3 regions of the Planosporangium spinosum genome follow, and region 2 is predicted to be linked to each of the others. Evidence: riboswitches for the same ligand, from Rfam matches in the RefSeq annotation. Region 2 holds a riboswitch; each other region holds the start of a gene.

Region 1 (3,876 bases), on a different contig from region 2:
AGATCCTATAGGATTCGGCGAGGAGTTCCCGATGGACGCAGCCGCCCCGGTCCGGCTCGGCCGTACCGATCTCACGGTGACCCGCCTCGGGCTCGGCCTCGCCCCGATCGGTGGCCTCTACCGGCCGGTCGGCGACGAGCAGGCCGTCGCCACCGTCGACCGGGCGTGGGACCGTGGCCTGCGGCTGTTCGACACCGCTCCGCTGTACGGGTACGGGCTGTCCGAGCGCCGCGCCGGCCGCGCCCTCGCCCCGCGCCCGCGGGACAGCTACGTCGTGTCCACCAAGGTGGGCCGGCTGCTGGAACCGGGCGGTACGGACATCGAGGACGTCTGGCCGGAGGCCGCGGCGACCGGCGTGACGCCGCGCTTCGACTTCACCTACGAGGCGGTCCGGGCGTCCCTGGAGTCCAGCCTGGAGCGGCTGGGGCTGGACCGGGTCGACGTGCTGCACCTGCACGACCCCGACGACCACTTCGACGCCGCGCTCGGCGAGGCGTACCGCGCCCTGGCCGACCTGCGCGCGTGCGGGGTCATCGGCGCGGTCGGCGCCGGCATGAACCAGGCGGCGATGCTGACCCGGTTCGCCCGGGAGGCGGCCCGCCCCGGGTTCGACTGCTTCCTGCTGGCCGGCCGGTACACCCTGCTCGACCAGTCCGGCCTGGACGGACTGCTGCCGCTGTGCGCGCAGCGGGGGATCGCGGTCCTCGCCGGTGGGGTCTACAACTCGGGCCTGCTGGTCGACCCGTCGCCCACCTCGCACTTCGACTACGCGCCGCCGCCCGCCCCGGTCCTGGCGAAGGCGCTCGCCATCAGGCGCGTCTGCGACCGGTACGGGGTGCCGTTGCCGGCCGCGGCGATCCAGTTCCCGCTCGGGCACCCCGCCGTCACCAGCGTCGTCATCGGGGCGCGGTCGCCGGAGGAGGTCGACGAGAACGCCGACCTGTTCGCGTACCCGATCCCGCCGGCGCTCTGGGCCGACCTGCGGGCCGAGGGACTGCTGCCCGCGCACGTACCGGTACCGACCGGATGACGCCGGGGCGTCCACTCCCCGGCGGGAGTGGACGCCCCGGTTTCCGTTATGTCGTCGAGCCTCGTCGTTGAGGCTCACCGTCAGCGCGCGAGCCGCCGGCCCCGGCGGGTGTCAGAGCTGGAGCTGCTGACCCGGCAGGATCAGGTTCGGGTTGCCGCCCACCACCTGGCGGTTGAGCGCGTACAGCGCTTCCCAGCCGCCGTTGACGCCCTGGCGCTCGGCGATGGTCGACAGCGTGTCACCGGGCTGCACCTGGTAGGTACGGCCGGTGGCCTGCACCGGCGTTGCCGGCTGAGCGGCCTGGGCCGGCGCCTGCTGCTGCGACTCCCCGCTCGACTCGGACTTCCCGCCGGACTGGCTCTTCGTGGTGGCCTTCTTCGGCGTGTAGCTCTGCGTCGAGCCCCCACGGGAGCCGCAGACCGGCCAGGCGCCCATGCCCTGACCTGCCCGGACCTTCTCCGCGACGGCGATCTGCTGCTCACGGGTAGCCTGGTCGGCGCGGGCGGCGTACTGCTTGCCGCCGTAGCCGGCCCACGTGCTCTGCGTGAACTGCAGACCACCGTAGAACCCGTTGCCGGTGTTGATGCTCCAGTTGCCGCCCGACTCGCACTGGGCGACCGCGTCCCAGTTGACGCTCGAGGCGGCGCTGGCGGCCTGAGCCGGACCCAGCAGGGATGCCGCACCGGCGGCGCCCGCGGTGACGGCGCCGAGCGCGAGGCGCCCGGAGAGCCGACGCGTGGCCGACCGACGGTAGTGGCGTGCCTGGTACCGGTTGTGTGCCATGTAAAAACCTCCACGCCTACGAGGTGAGCTGTCGGGTTCGGGCCGAGGAGCCCGGCCGCGCTGCGGCTTCACCCCGAGGTACGCAACGAGCGTGGTGCGTACCGGGAAACGTGTGGTTCCCCCGCTCCTGCCTGGTTGACGGGTTCCCGGCGGCCGGTGGCAGGACTCGGCGTTACCGACCGTGGGGCCCGCGGTCGCGGACATAGCCGACGGTAATCACGGGCTGAGCGGGCCGACAAAGTTTTCGCTCGAATTGGTGATTTTCTTCATTCTCCGGCATGCACATGGTGAAAGTTCTATACGCAGAGTGATCGAATCGGGTACTGGTGAATGATCGCGGAGTATCAGCCCGTTCACTTCCGACGGCCCACTCCCACCACCCGTGCCCCTCCCATGATCATGAAGGCTTCGTGGCCATGGCCACGCAACTCTTCACGATCACGGGAGGGCGCGCGGTAACGGCGCGGCGGGTAGTGGCGCGGCGGCGCAGCGGCGGCGCCGGAGGTGCGTCAGTTCCACGTACCGGCGGCCGCTCGCGGTTGTCGCGCCGCCTGAGCTGGGTGACTGGGCGGCTGGGTGACTGGGCAACTGGCCGGCCGGGCAGCCGGCCGGCCGACCTCAGCTTGCCGGTGTCGGAGCGGCGACCGGGCTGCGGTGCCCGTCGCGGTCGACGGCCCGCACGCCGAACAGCACGTTGTCCTTAGACAGGTCGATCGTGGCGGTGGTGACGTCGCCGACCGCTATGACATGCGTCCACTCCGGTGCCGTCGTCTCGCGCCAGAGCACCTCGTACCCGGCCAGATCGGGTTCGGTACCGCGTTGCCACCGCAGCGTGGTGTCGTTGGTCAGTCCGGAGGTGTCGATCTGCACGCTTTGCGGGGTGCCGGGCGCCTGCGCCAGCGACCACAGCGCGGCGGCGTTCACCTTCGCCACCCGGGTGATGTACCCGAAGTCGCAGAACTCCGGTAGGTCGCCGTAGACCACGCCGTTCTCCACCCGCGTGTCCTGGTGCTCGTGCGCGAAGTTCTCCCGCGGCTCGGTGAAGCGGGCCGCCGGGTAGCCCTGCTGCAGGAACGAGAGGTGGTCGCTGCCGCGCAGGTACCGGTCGCGCCGCCAGATCACGCGTACCGTCATGCCGGTCTGCTCGTTGCTGGCCACGTCCCGGACGAACCGGCCGAGCTGTCGGGAGGGGCCGTCGTTCTCGCCGCCGACGGCCTGGCGGATCGCCGTCTGGGCGGCGGTCTCCGACGTCGGCACGCCCTCGACGAACAGCCGGACGGTACGCGGGTCGGGAGGGGTGCCGTCGTGCGCGTCGCCGGTGCCGACAATGTCGTTGCTGAACATCCCGCGTACCTCGACGCCGGCCTCCTTGAGCTGCTTGGCCAGGTAGGCCGACCCGTACAGCCCCTGCTCCTCGCCGGCCACCGCGACGAACATGATCGTCGCCTCGGTCCGGCGGGTCGCCATCACCCGCGCCAGCTCCATCACGACGGCCACCCCGGACGCGTCGTCGTCGGCGCCCGGCGCGTCGCTGGTGGCGTTCATGACGTCGGTGACGCGCGAGTCGTAGTGGCCGGACACCACGTACACCCGGTTGGGCGCGGTGTCGCCGCGTAGCGTCGCGATGACGTTGGTGATACGGGTGGGTGCGGGGATCCGGGGCGAGACCTCCTGGACGAACGACTGGAGTTCGACCGTCATCCGGCCGCCGGACGCCGCCGCGTACTCGCGCATCTGGGCGTGGATCCAGTCCCGGGCGGCGCCGATGCCGCGTGCCGGGTCGTCCTGGGAGGACAGGGTGTGACGGGTACCGAACGCGACGAGCCGGCGTACGGTGGCCTCGATGCGGCGCTGGTCGAGTTCCCCGAGCAGCGCCCGTAGCTGCCGGTCCGGCGGTTGCGGGGTGACCGGTCGCCCGGGACCGGTGACGGCCGGGGCCGGCGCGGAGGCGCCGGTGAGCGCCGGGCCACCGGTCGGCGCAGGTTCACCGAGCAGCGGCGCCGCCACCGCGGCCGACCCGCCGACCAGTGGCGCGGCCACCGCCGCGGTCCCGGCGGACGCCG
Region 2 (3,876 bases):
CTGCTCGACACGGCCCGACCGTTGACGCCCGGCCTGCCGCACCAGGTTCTCTGCGAGTTCGACCGGGTACTCGCCGATCACCGCCTCGCCGGGTGAGCGCCGCGACGGTCCCGCGCCCTCGTCCCGACCGCCAGCGCCCGGCCGTCGGCCTCCCCGTCACACGATGGCGTCGACGATCTGCTCGGCGCGGGTCTGGTGCTTGGCGTACGCGTCGGGGAACGCGGATACCTGTACCCGCTGCGCCGCGACGGTGACGGCCAACTGTTCCCAGCCGGGGATCTTCACCAGGGCCTCGTAGAACCGACGGGCGGACTCCTGCGGGTTCATCAACTGGTCGACGGTGCCCCAGTTCGGGCGCTGCTGGAACAGCCCGACCGAGTCGTGGTCGTACCCGACACCCTGGTTGGGGCGGTTCATCGACCCCGGTACGTTCGGGTTGGCGAGGACACGCAGGTTGCTCTCCTGGAGAGCCGTGGAGATCGCGACGACGAACGCGCGGCGGGGCAGGTTCATCTGCCGGCCGGCCGCGACGATGGACACGGCGTTGTCCATCTGCGCCTGGTCGAGGTCGGCGACGGGGGCGGGCCTGGTGGGGGACGGCGCCGGCGCCGGCGCCGGCGCCGGCGCCGTCGGCATGGGCGGCTGCGTGCTGGGCGCCGGCGGTGCGGCGGTGTTCTGCTGCGGGCGGGGTTTCGGCGGTGTGGATTGCGGTGCGGATTCTCGTGGCTTCGCGCCGGGGGTCGCGGTTTCCCGGCTCTGGCTGCGGTCGGCCCTGGCGTCGGCTACCTGCGCGCGGTCGGCGAGGACCTGCGAGGTGGCCGCGGTGTTGCCGGGCCGGTCTGCCGGAGTGGCGGTGGCCGCCCAGACTGCGCCGCCGATCGAGGCGAGCGCGATCGCCGCTGCCATCGCGGCGGTGTGGGGTCGAAGTGTCGATTTCTGGGCGTGGCGTCCGCGTTGGTAGCGCCGGAGGCGGCTGGGGCGGTGGCTCGTTGCTTTTTGACGGTGGCCTGTTGGTTTTTCGAGGGGCTGGTCACTGTCGTTTTTGGGAGGCACCCCGGGGAGCGTAGACGATGTCTCATTTGGTGTCTCATTTGGCGGGGTGTGATCTGCGCGTTACGGGACGTCCGGAGTTTCCGGCCGACCGGTGGGGCAGGCGGCGGCGCCGACAGGTACGGCCGGTGGTGCACCGGTCGGCCACCGGGGCTCGTACGGTCGGAGCCGGGCGGCCGTCGGTGAGGTGATGGTGGGAATCGACCCGGATGCGGCCGTCACCGGGGATCGATGGGCCGGCCGCCTGGTCGGACCCGGCCGCTGCGGCCGGATCGCGCCTTCTCCGCCTGTGCCGCGATAGCCTCGGTCAGCGCCGGGGCCCAGGCGCTGCCCACGTCATCGGCGAGGCGGTCGGCGAGCACGTCATGGAGCCGGCCCCAGAAGCCGGCGGCGGTCCACTCGGTGAACCGGCGATGGGCGGTCGGCCGCGTGACCCCGAACGTCTTCTCGGGGAGCTGCCACCAGGAGCAGCCGGTCTGGATGAGGTACAGCATCGCGGCGAACGCCCGCCGGTCGTCCACCCGCCGGCGTCCGCCTCCCTGCGGGCGTACCGGAGCCGCGGGAAGCAGCGCTGCGGCGAGCTCCCACAGTGGGGCGGGTGCCCACTGCGCGATGACGTCTTCATCCACGAGTCTTGATCCTGGGGCCCGCGGGCCCTGGATCCAAGCCGGACACGCCCATGTCCCGCCGTTGCCGGGTGGCGAGCGAGCCCGTCGCGGGAGATGCCGGCGATGGTCGCCCGGTCGGATGTGCGGGAAACCAACACCAGGAAAACGACCATGATGATCTTCTGTGGTGTCACCAGTGCGGTTGATAACAGGTGGAGGGTCTTGGCAGAAAGTTGACCCGTCAGTAATGTCAACGCCCGTCCGATCCGGTCACTGTTCACCGAGCGGGTGGCACCGGAACGGACCCGCCGAGTCGTGCTCAACGAGCCGGGGACCCACCGCAAGTCTGGGGTGAATCCACGGGCCGACGGCCTGTGGTAGGGCGACCTTCGCGCCCGAATCCGTCAGCTAACCCGGTAGGCGGAAGCGTAAGGAGATCATGTTCGTGCACGTCTTCGCACCCCCTCTCCATCACCGACTCCTCCACCATGCTGTGTGTGCGCAGTGGACCGCTCCGTCCCTCGCCGGTCCCTGACCGTGAATCGATAGGTCGCACCAGCGCCTGAGGACCGCGGTCGGTCACCCCGGACATCGTGCCGGGCGTTGTCACCGAATGCCTCGTGGGTCCCGCGCGCCCATCTCACCGCGTCAGACCGAGTTTGCCCACTGATCAGCCCGTGCTGGCCAGCGGGTGGCACCCGCATGGAGAATCCAATGAATCGTGTACATACCCGTAAGCCCTTCCAGCATGCGGCTTCGGTCCGCCTGCCCCGGATGGCGGTCGTCTCGGGCGGCCTGCTCGCCGTGGCCGCAACCGTCGGCCTCGTGGTCAGCCAGGCGGACGGTTCGCAGCCGGCCCAGGCATCCGGTTCGGTCGTTGCGGCCGCCGCCCCGCGTGCCGGCGTCACCCAGGCCCCGCAGGGCGGCGCGACCGGTGCGGTCCCCGCGGCGCCGGTCCCGCCGTCGAAGGTGCTCGACTATGCGTTCCAGTTGCAGCCCAACTACTACTACTGCGGGCCGGCGGCCACCCGGATCGCCCTGAGCGCCAGTGGGCACATCCTCAGTCAGGACGAGATCGCCCGGCAGCTCGGCACCACGACCGGCGGGACGAACTCCGCCTACGACACGACACGTGCGCTCAACAATGTCATCGGCAGCAACGTGTACCAGACCAGGGAGATCCCGGCCTACCCCGCTACGCCGGCTCAGATGGACCAGCTTCAGGCCGACGTCCTGAAGACCGTCAACAGCGGGCGCGCCATCGTCGCCAACATCGCCGGCCACCTGACCGACACCGCCGGCACGTACCACTCCTACGAAGGCGGCCACTACCTCACCATCATCGGTTACAAGGACGACGGCCGGACGGTGAAGATCGCCGACCCGGCCAACCCCAACGGCGACGGTACGTACTGGGTGACCACCATCAACATGGCCAACTGGATCTCCCAGCGCGGCTACTCGTACTGACCTGGCGACCGGGCGCCGCTGAAAGACACGGTCGGCGCCCGGTCAGTCGGCGCACACCCATCCCGTCACCACGCCGTACGCACCGGTGCGGACTCGCACCCGGACCGGGCCGGGCGGCGGTGACCGCAGGAGGAAGCAGCCGATCCCGTCCACCTCGGCCCGGTCGAAGACGCCTCCCGGATGTTCTCCGGTGACCTGGCCGCCGCTGGCCGGGCTGAGCTGGCCGACGATGCCCGTCTCGGTCAGCTCGATCTCGACCGTCACCCCGTCGCCCTGGAAGGCCAGGGTCCGCGCCGAACGGCCGGAACGGGTGCGCGCGAGCTGGCCGGCGTCGGTCGCCGAGTCGAAGACGAGGGTCGCGAGGACAAGCTCGTCGTCCACCGTCCGCCACGTCCAGGCGGCGCGCGCCGCCGCGACGAAATCCGCAGGCGCCGGGGGCAGTCCACGGAGCGCCTCACCCAGGTCGGTCAGGAACCGCTCATCGTCGTCCCACCGCGGCGATGTCATGGCGTTCACCTCCGCCCGTCTCGGCCGCCCGCAGCGCGTCGCGGAACGCGACCACCGCGGAGCAGGTGCGCAACTTCTCCAGGCAGCGGGCCCGGGTCGGACCGATGCTGCCGACCGGGAGGTCGAGCCGTTCGCTGATCTCCTCGTAGCTCGCCGGTGGATCCGTCACGAGCATCGCCAGCAGGATCCGGCAGCGCGCGGGAAGCTGACCGAACGCGTCCCGGAGCACCTGCTGACGCTC
Region 3 (3,876 bases), on a different contig from region 2:
CCAAGGCGATCGTCTACTCGCTGGCCGTCTCGATGGTGCTGTACGTGCTGGCCTGTCTGGTGTTGACCGGGATGCAGTCGTACCGCGACATCAACCCCAAGAGCGGGTTTTCGTCGGCCTTCGCCTCGGTCGGCCTGTCCGGCCTGGCGTCCGTGATCGCGGCCGGCGCGATCATCGGCATCCTCACCGTCATGTTCACCTTCATGTTGGGGGTGACCCGGGTCTGGTTCTCGATGAGCCGCGACGGGTTGCTGCCGACCTGGTTCGCCCGGACCCACCCGGTGCGCAAGGTACCCACCCGGATCACCTGGCTCACCGGCGCCGTCTCGGCGTTGATCGCCGGCTTCCTGCCGATCGGGGCTGCGGCCGAACTGACCAACATCGGTATCCTGCTGGCCTTCGTCGTCGTCTGCGTCGCCGTGATCGTGCTCCGGTACCGCCGGCCCGACCTGCCACGCACCTTCCGGACGCCCGGTATGCCGGTGGTACCCGCCATCGGGGTGCTGTTCTCCCTGTGGCTCATCACGTTCCTCAAGCCGGAGACGTGGCTGCGCTTCGCCGTGTGGTTCGCCGTCGGGCTGGTCGTCTACTTCGCCTACAGTCGCCGCAGGTCTCTGCTGGCTCCCGGCAATGGAACCGTGCCGGTGCCGGGCACCTCCGATGATTCGTCGGCGGAGCGTCGACCCGGCCATGGGTCTTCGGCCGAGCATTCGCCCGGCCATGGGTCTTCGACCGGGCATCAGCCCGGCGACGGGCCGTCGGTGCGCTGAGCGCGATAAGGTCCAGCGGCGATCGACCCGTATTGACGGGTCGATGCCGGCCAGCCGACGCTGACGGGGCCATGGCGCATGCTGAAAGCGCCTCCGGGAAATGGTCGAGCGTCAGCCGTTGAAATTGCGCTCCCCGCGACGCCATTCGACGAAGATTTACGTTTTCGCATGGGTGGCCGGCAACGTGATCATTAATGGGTACGTCCACCGGGGCGAACATGGGACTGTGGGCGGGGTCGGATGTTCGCGAGCTGGCAGGTCGCCGAGTTACATAAACGAATTGAAATATTGAAAGAATGTGCAGGCGGTACGGGGCCAGTGGTCGTCGACCGTGGCGTGTCCGGACGCCGGACGCACCCGGACGCCGGACGCGTGTCCGGACGGGCCGGTTCGGTGCCGCGGATACGTGCACCGGTTCGGCGTCGCGGAATCCCGGGGCGGCGCCCGGTGATGCGGCATCCTCGCGCCACCGGCAGTCGGCGCGACCGGGCGGGTCGACACCAGGGAGCATCCCGGCCAGGGCATCCCGGTCAGGGCATCCCGGTCAGGGCATCCCGGCCAGGGCATCCCGGTCAGGTCATCCCGGCTCGGGATTCCTGGGCGGCGGTGTCCTGGCGGTTGAGTCCTGGCGGCTGAGTCCTGGCTGCGGAACTGCGGAGCCCTGGCGGAGTGTGTCCGATTGGGCCGGGCTCGAGGCGTCGCGGGTGTGGCCGCCTCGGCACGCATGATCGTTTTCCGACTATGGGAAATGCGCATCGAAGGCCGCAATGCAGGATTCAGAAATGATCTATCAATTGCTCCGTACGTGCGGCGGGTAACAGGAATTGGGTCTTGGCAGCGGCGATGGGCCACCAGTAGTGTCATCGCGTCTGATCCGGTTGATGTTGCCGTCGGCGACGCCGGAGCGGGCCCGCTGAGTCGTCTTTGTCTACGAGCCGGGGACCCACCGAACGTTTGGGGTGAATCCGTGGGCCGAATGGCCCATGGTAGGGCGTCCTTCCCGCCCGAATCCGTCAGCTAACCCGGTAAGCGGCAGCGTAAGGAGATCATGCTCGTGCAAGACCCCTGTCCCATCCTCCGCGATACTCCACCCACTTTGGACACGCCGCCGGCCACTCCGGTTCGGGTCGGTCCCTGACCTCGACCCGCTAGGTCACATCAAAGGTCGGTGACGCGAGGATGCCGCGTGCCGGGCAGTCCGCCCGGTACCACCACCGGACAGTTCCCGGGCGTACCGGGTACCCCGGTCGCTCGACAGGTACGAGACGGCCGTTCGTCGCGGTGGCGTAACCCTCCTCGTCGTCATGCCAGACCACGGTGGCGCTCTCGATGCCGCTCACGCCTCCGGCCACTCACGCACGGGTGTCGCGGTCGCAGGCTGATACCACCGCGTCCAGGTTCGCCTGCGCGGACATCTCTGGTCCTCGTGTGTCCCCGTCGCCGCGTCGACCGGTAGCTCACAGGGTCGTCGGCCGGTGTTCGGCCGAGGGCCGGCAAGTTGCGTGGAGTAATTGAATTGAAGCCCCTCCGTACCCGTACCCGGTTCCGGCATGCCGCACCGTCCGGTATTTCCCGCCTCGCACTCGTCTCGGCGGGCGTGCTCGCCGTGGCCGCCACGAGCGGCATTCTGATCAGTGAGTCGTCCGGCCAGGCGACGTCGAAGACCTCGACGAATGTGGCGCTTGTGGACACCACCACCCGTGACGGCGGCGCTGAGCGGGCCGACCGGAGCCAGAGTCGTACCCAGGCCCCGGCCCAGTCATCGGCTCCGGCCCGGACCCAAGCCCGGGCTTCAGCTCAGGCCCCGGTGCAGGCTCAGGCCCCGGCGCAGACTCAGGCGCCTGCCCAGGCCCAGGCGCCTGAGTCTGCGCAGGCGCAGGCGCAGGCCCAGGCCCCGGCCGCGCCGTCGGCCGCTCCCACCGCGACGCCCGCCCCGGCCCCGCCGGTGGCGAAGGAGCTGGACTACCAGTACCAGTCGCAGCCGAACTACTACTACTGCGGCCCGGCGTCCACCCGGATCGTGCTGACCGTGCGTGGTAAGACCCCCAGCCAGGACGAGGTGGCCCGACTGCTGGGTACCGACACCGGTGGGACCGACTCGGCCGTGGACACCACCCGGGTCCTGAACTCCGTGCTGGGTACCGACTTCTACCAGACCAGGTCGATTCCGGGACCCGCGGCCACGCCTGCCCAGATGGACCAGCTGCAGGCGGACGTCGTGCACGCCGTCAGCAACGGCTACGGCGTCGTCGCCAACGTCGTCGGCTCCGCGACGGACACCAATGGCAACTGGCACAGCTACGGCGGCGGGCACTACGTGGCCATCGTCGGGTACAACGACGAGGGGCGTGCGGTGAAGATCGCCGATCCGGCCAACCCGAGCGCCAGTTCGTACTGGGTCACCACCATCAACATGGCCAAGTGGATGGTCAACCGGGGCTACTCGTACTGACCGCCCGAGCTCCCCGGGTTTCCTCCCGTCACCGATCCGAGGGCCCGGCCGGCGAGAATCGCCGGCCGGGCCCTCGGGCGTCGGAGCGAGTGTGGGGGCTGCCCGTGTCGGCGTGCCGGCGACCCTGGACGTGAGGATGATATGTCGTGGTCCGTTCGGTTCCCGTTAATTAGAAGAGGATTAGGAGCCTTGGGTGTTCTGCGCAGATGTGCCTAGGGTCGATGCGGATCGCCGTCACCCCTCCGACCGGCGGACGACACGAAGGAACGTGTACGTGAGGCTGTCAGCCGCCCCTGCCCGACCGACCCTGCTCGTTGCCGCACTCCTCGCCGCCGCCGTCCTGGTGGGACTGCTGCCGGCGGGGCCGGTACACGCCGCTCCCGGCGCCGCCGGCCCGGAAGGTGGTGCCTCGTCCCTGCGTGACCAGCTGGACGCGGCGGCGCGGGGGTACAACGACGCCGCTGCCAGACTGGAGACCTCCAAGACCCGTCAGGGTCAGCTCAACGAGCAGATGCGGGTGACCGAGTCGCAGCTCGCCCAGCTCAACGCCGCGGTGGCCGAGCTGGCGGCCACGGCGTACAAGGGGGGCCGCGCCGACAGTCTCCTCGCCCTCATGGACAGCGAGACTCCCGACGGCCTGCTCCAGCGGGCGAC

The links. Region 2 has a riboswitch for cyclic di-AMP ahead of ACNTMW_RS02740 (C39 family peptidase). Riboswitches for the same ligand answer to the same signal wherever they lie in the genome.
Region 1: another riboswitch for cyclic di-AMP. It lies ahead of ACNTMW_RS04710 (transglycosylase family protein); the one in region 2 lies ahead of ACNTMW_RS02740 (C39 family peptidase).
Region 3: another riboswitch for cyclic di-AMP. It lies ahead of ACNTMW_RS04545 (C39 family peptidase); the one in region 2 lies ahead of ACNTMW_RS02740 (C39 family peptidase).

Annotation. Positions count from the first base shown of each region.
Region 1 covers NZ_JBLYUB010000002.1:417,832-421,707, reverse strand. The annotation lists gene ACNTMW_RS04715 (aldo/keto reductase) at 32-1,030, shown strand; gene ACNTMW_RS04710 (transglycosylase family protein) at 1,142-1,813, opposite strand; cyclic di-AMP (ydaO/yuaA leader) riboswitch at 1,812-1,995, opposite strand; gene ACNTMW_RS04705 (M20/M25/M40 family metallo-hydrolase) at 2,432-3,876, opposite strand, start outside.
Region 2 covers NZ_JBLYUB010000001.1:589,308-593,183, reverse strand. The annotation lists gene ACNTMW_RS02755 (AfsR/SARP family transcriptional regulator) at 1-96, shown strand, start outside; gene ACNTMW_RS02750 (hypothetical protein) at 157-906, opposite strand; gene ACNTMW_RS02745 (transposase) at 1,269-1,679, opposite strand; cyclic di-AMP (ydaO/yuaA leader) riboswitch at 1,955-2,096, shown strand; gene ACNTMW_RS02740 (C39 family peptidase) at 2,373-3,128, shown strand; gene ACNTMW_RS02735 (hypothetical protein) at 3,171-3,635, opposite strand; gene ACNTMW_RS02730 (RNA polymerase sigma factor) at 3,607-3,876, opposite strand, start outside.
Region 3 covers NZ_JBLYUB010000002.1:384,852-388,727, reverse strand. The annotation lists gene ACNTMW_RS04555 (amino acid permease) at 1-770, shown strand, start outside; cyclic di-AMP (ydaO/yuaA leader) riboswitch at 1,672-1,817, shown strand; gene ACNTMW_RS04550 (hypothetical protein) at 1,919-2,110, opposite strand; gene ACNTMW_RS04545 (C39 family peptidase) at 2,287-3,222, shown strand; gene ACNTMW_RS04540 (coiled-coil domain-containing protein) at 3,503-3,876, shown strand, end outside.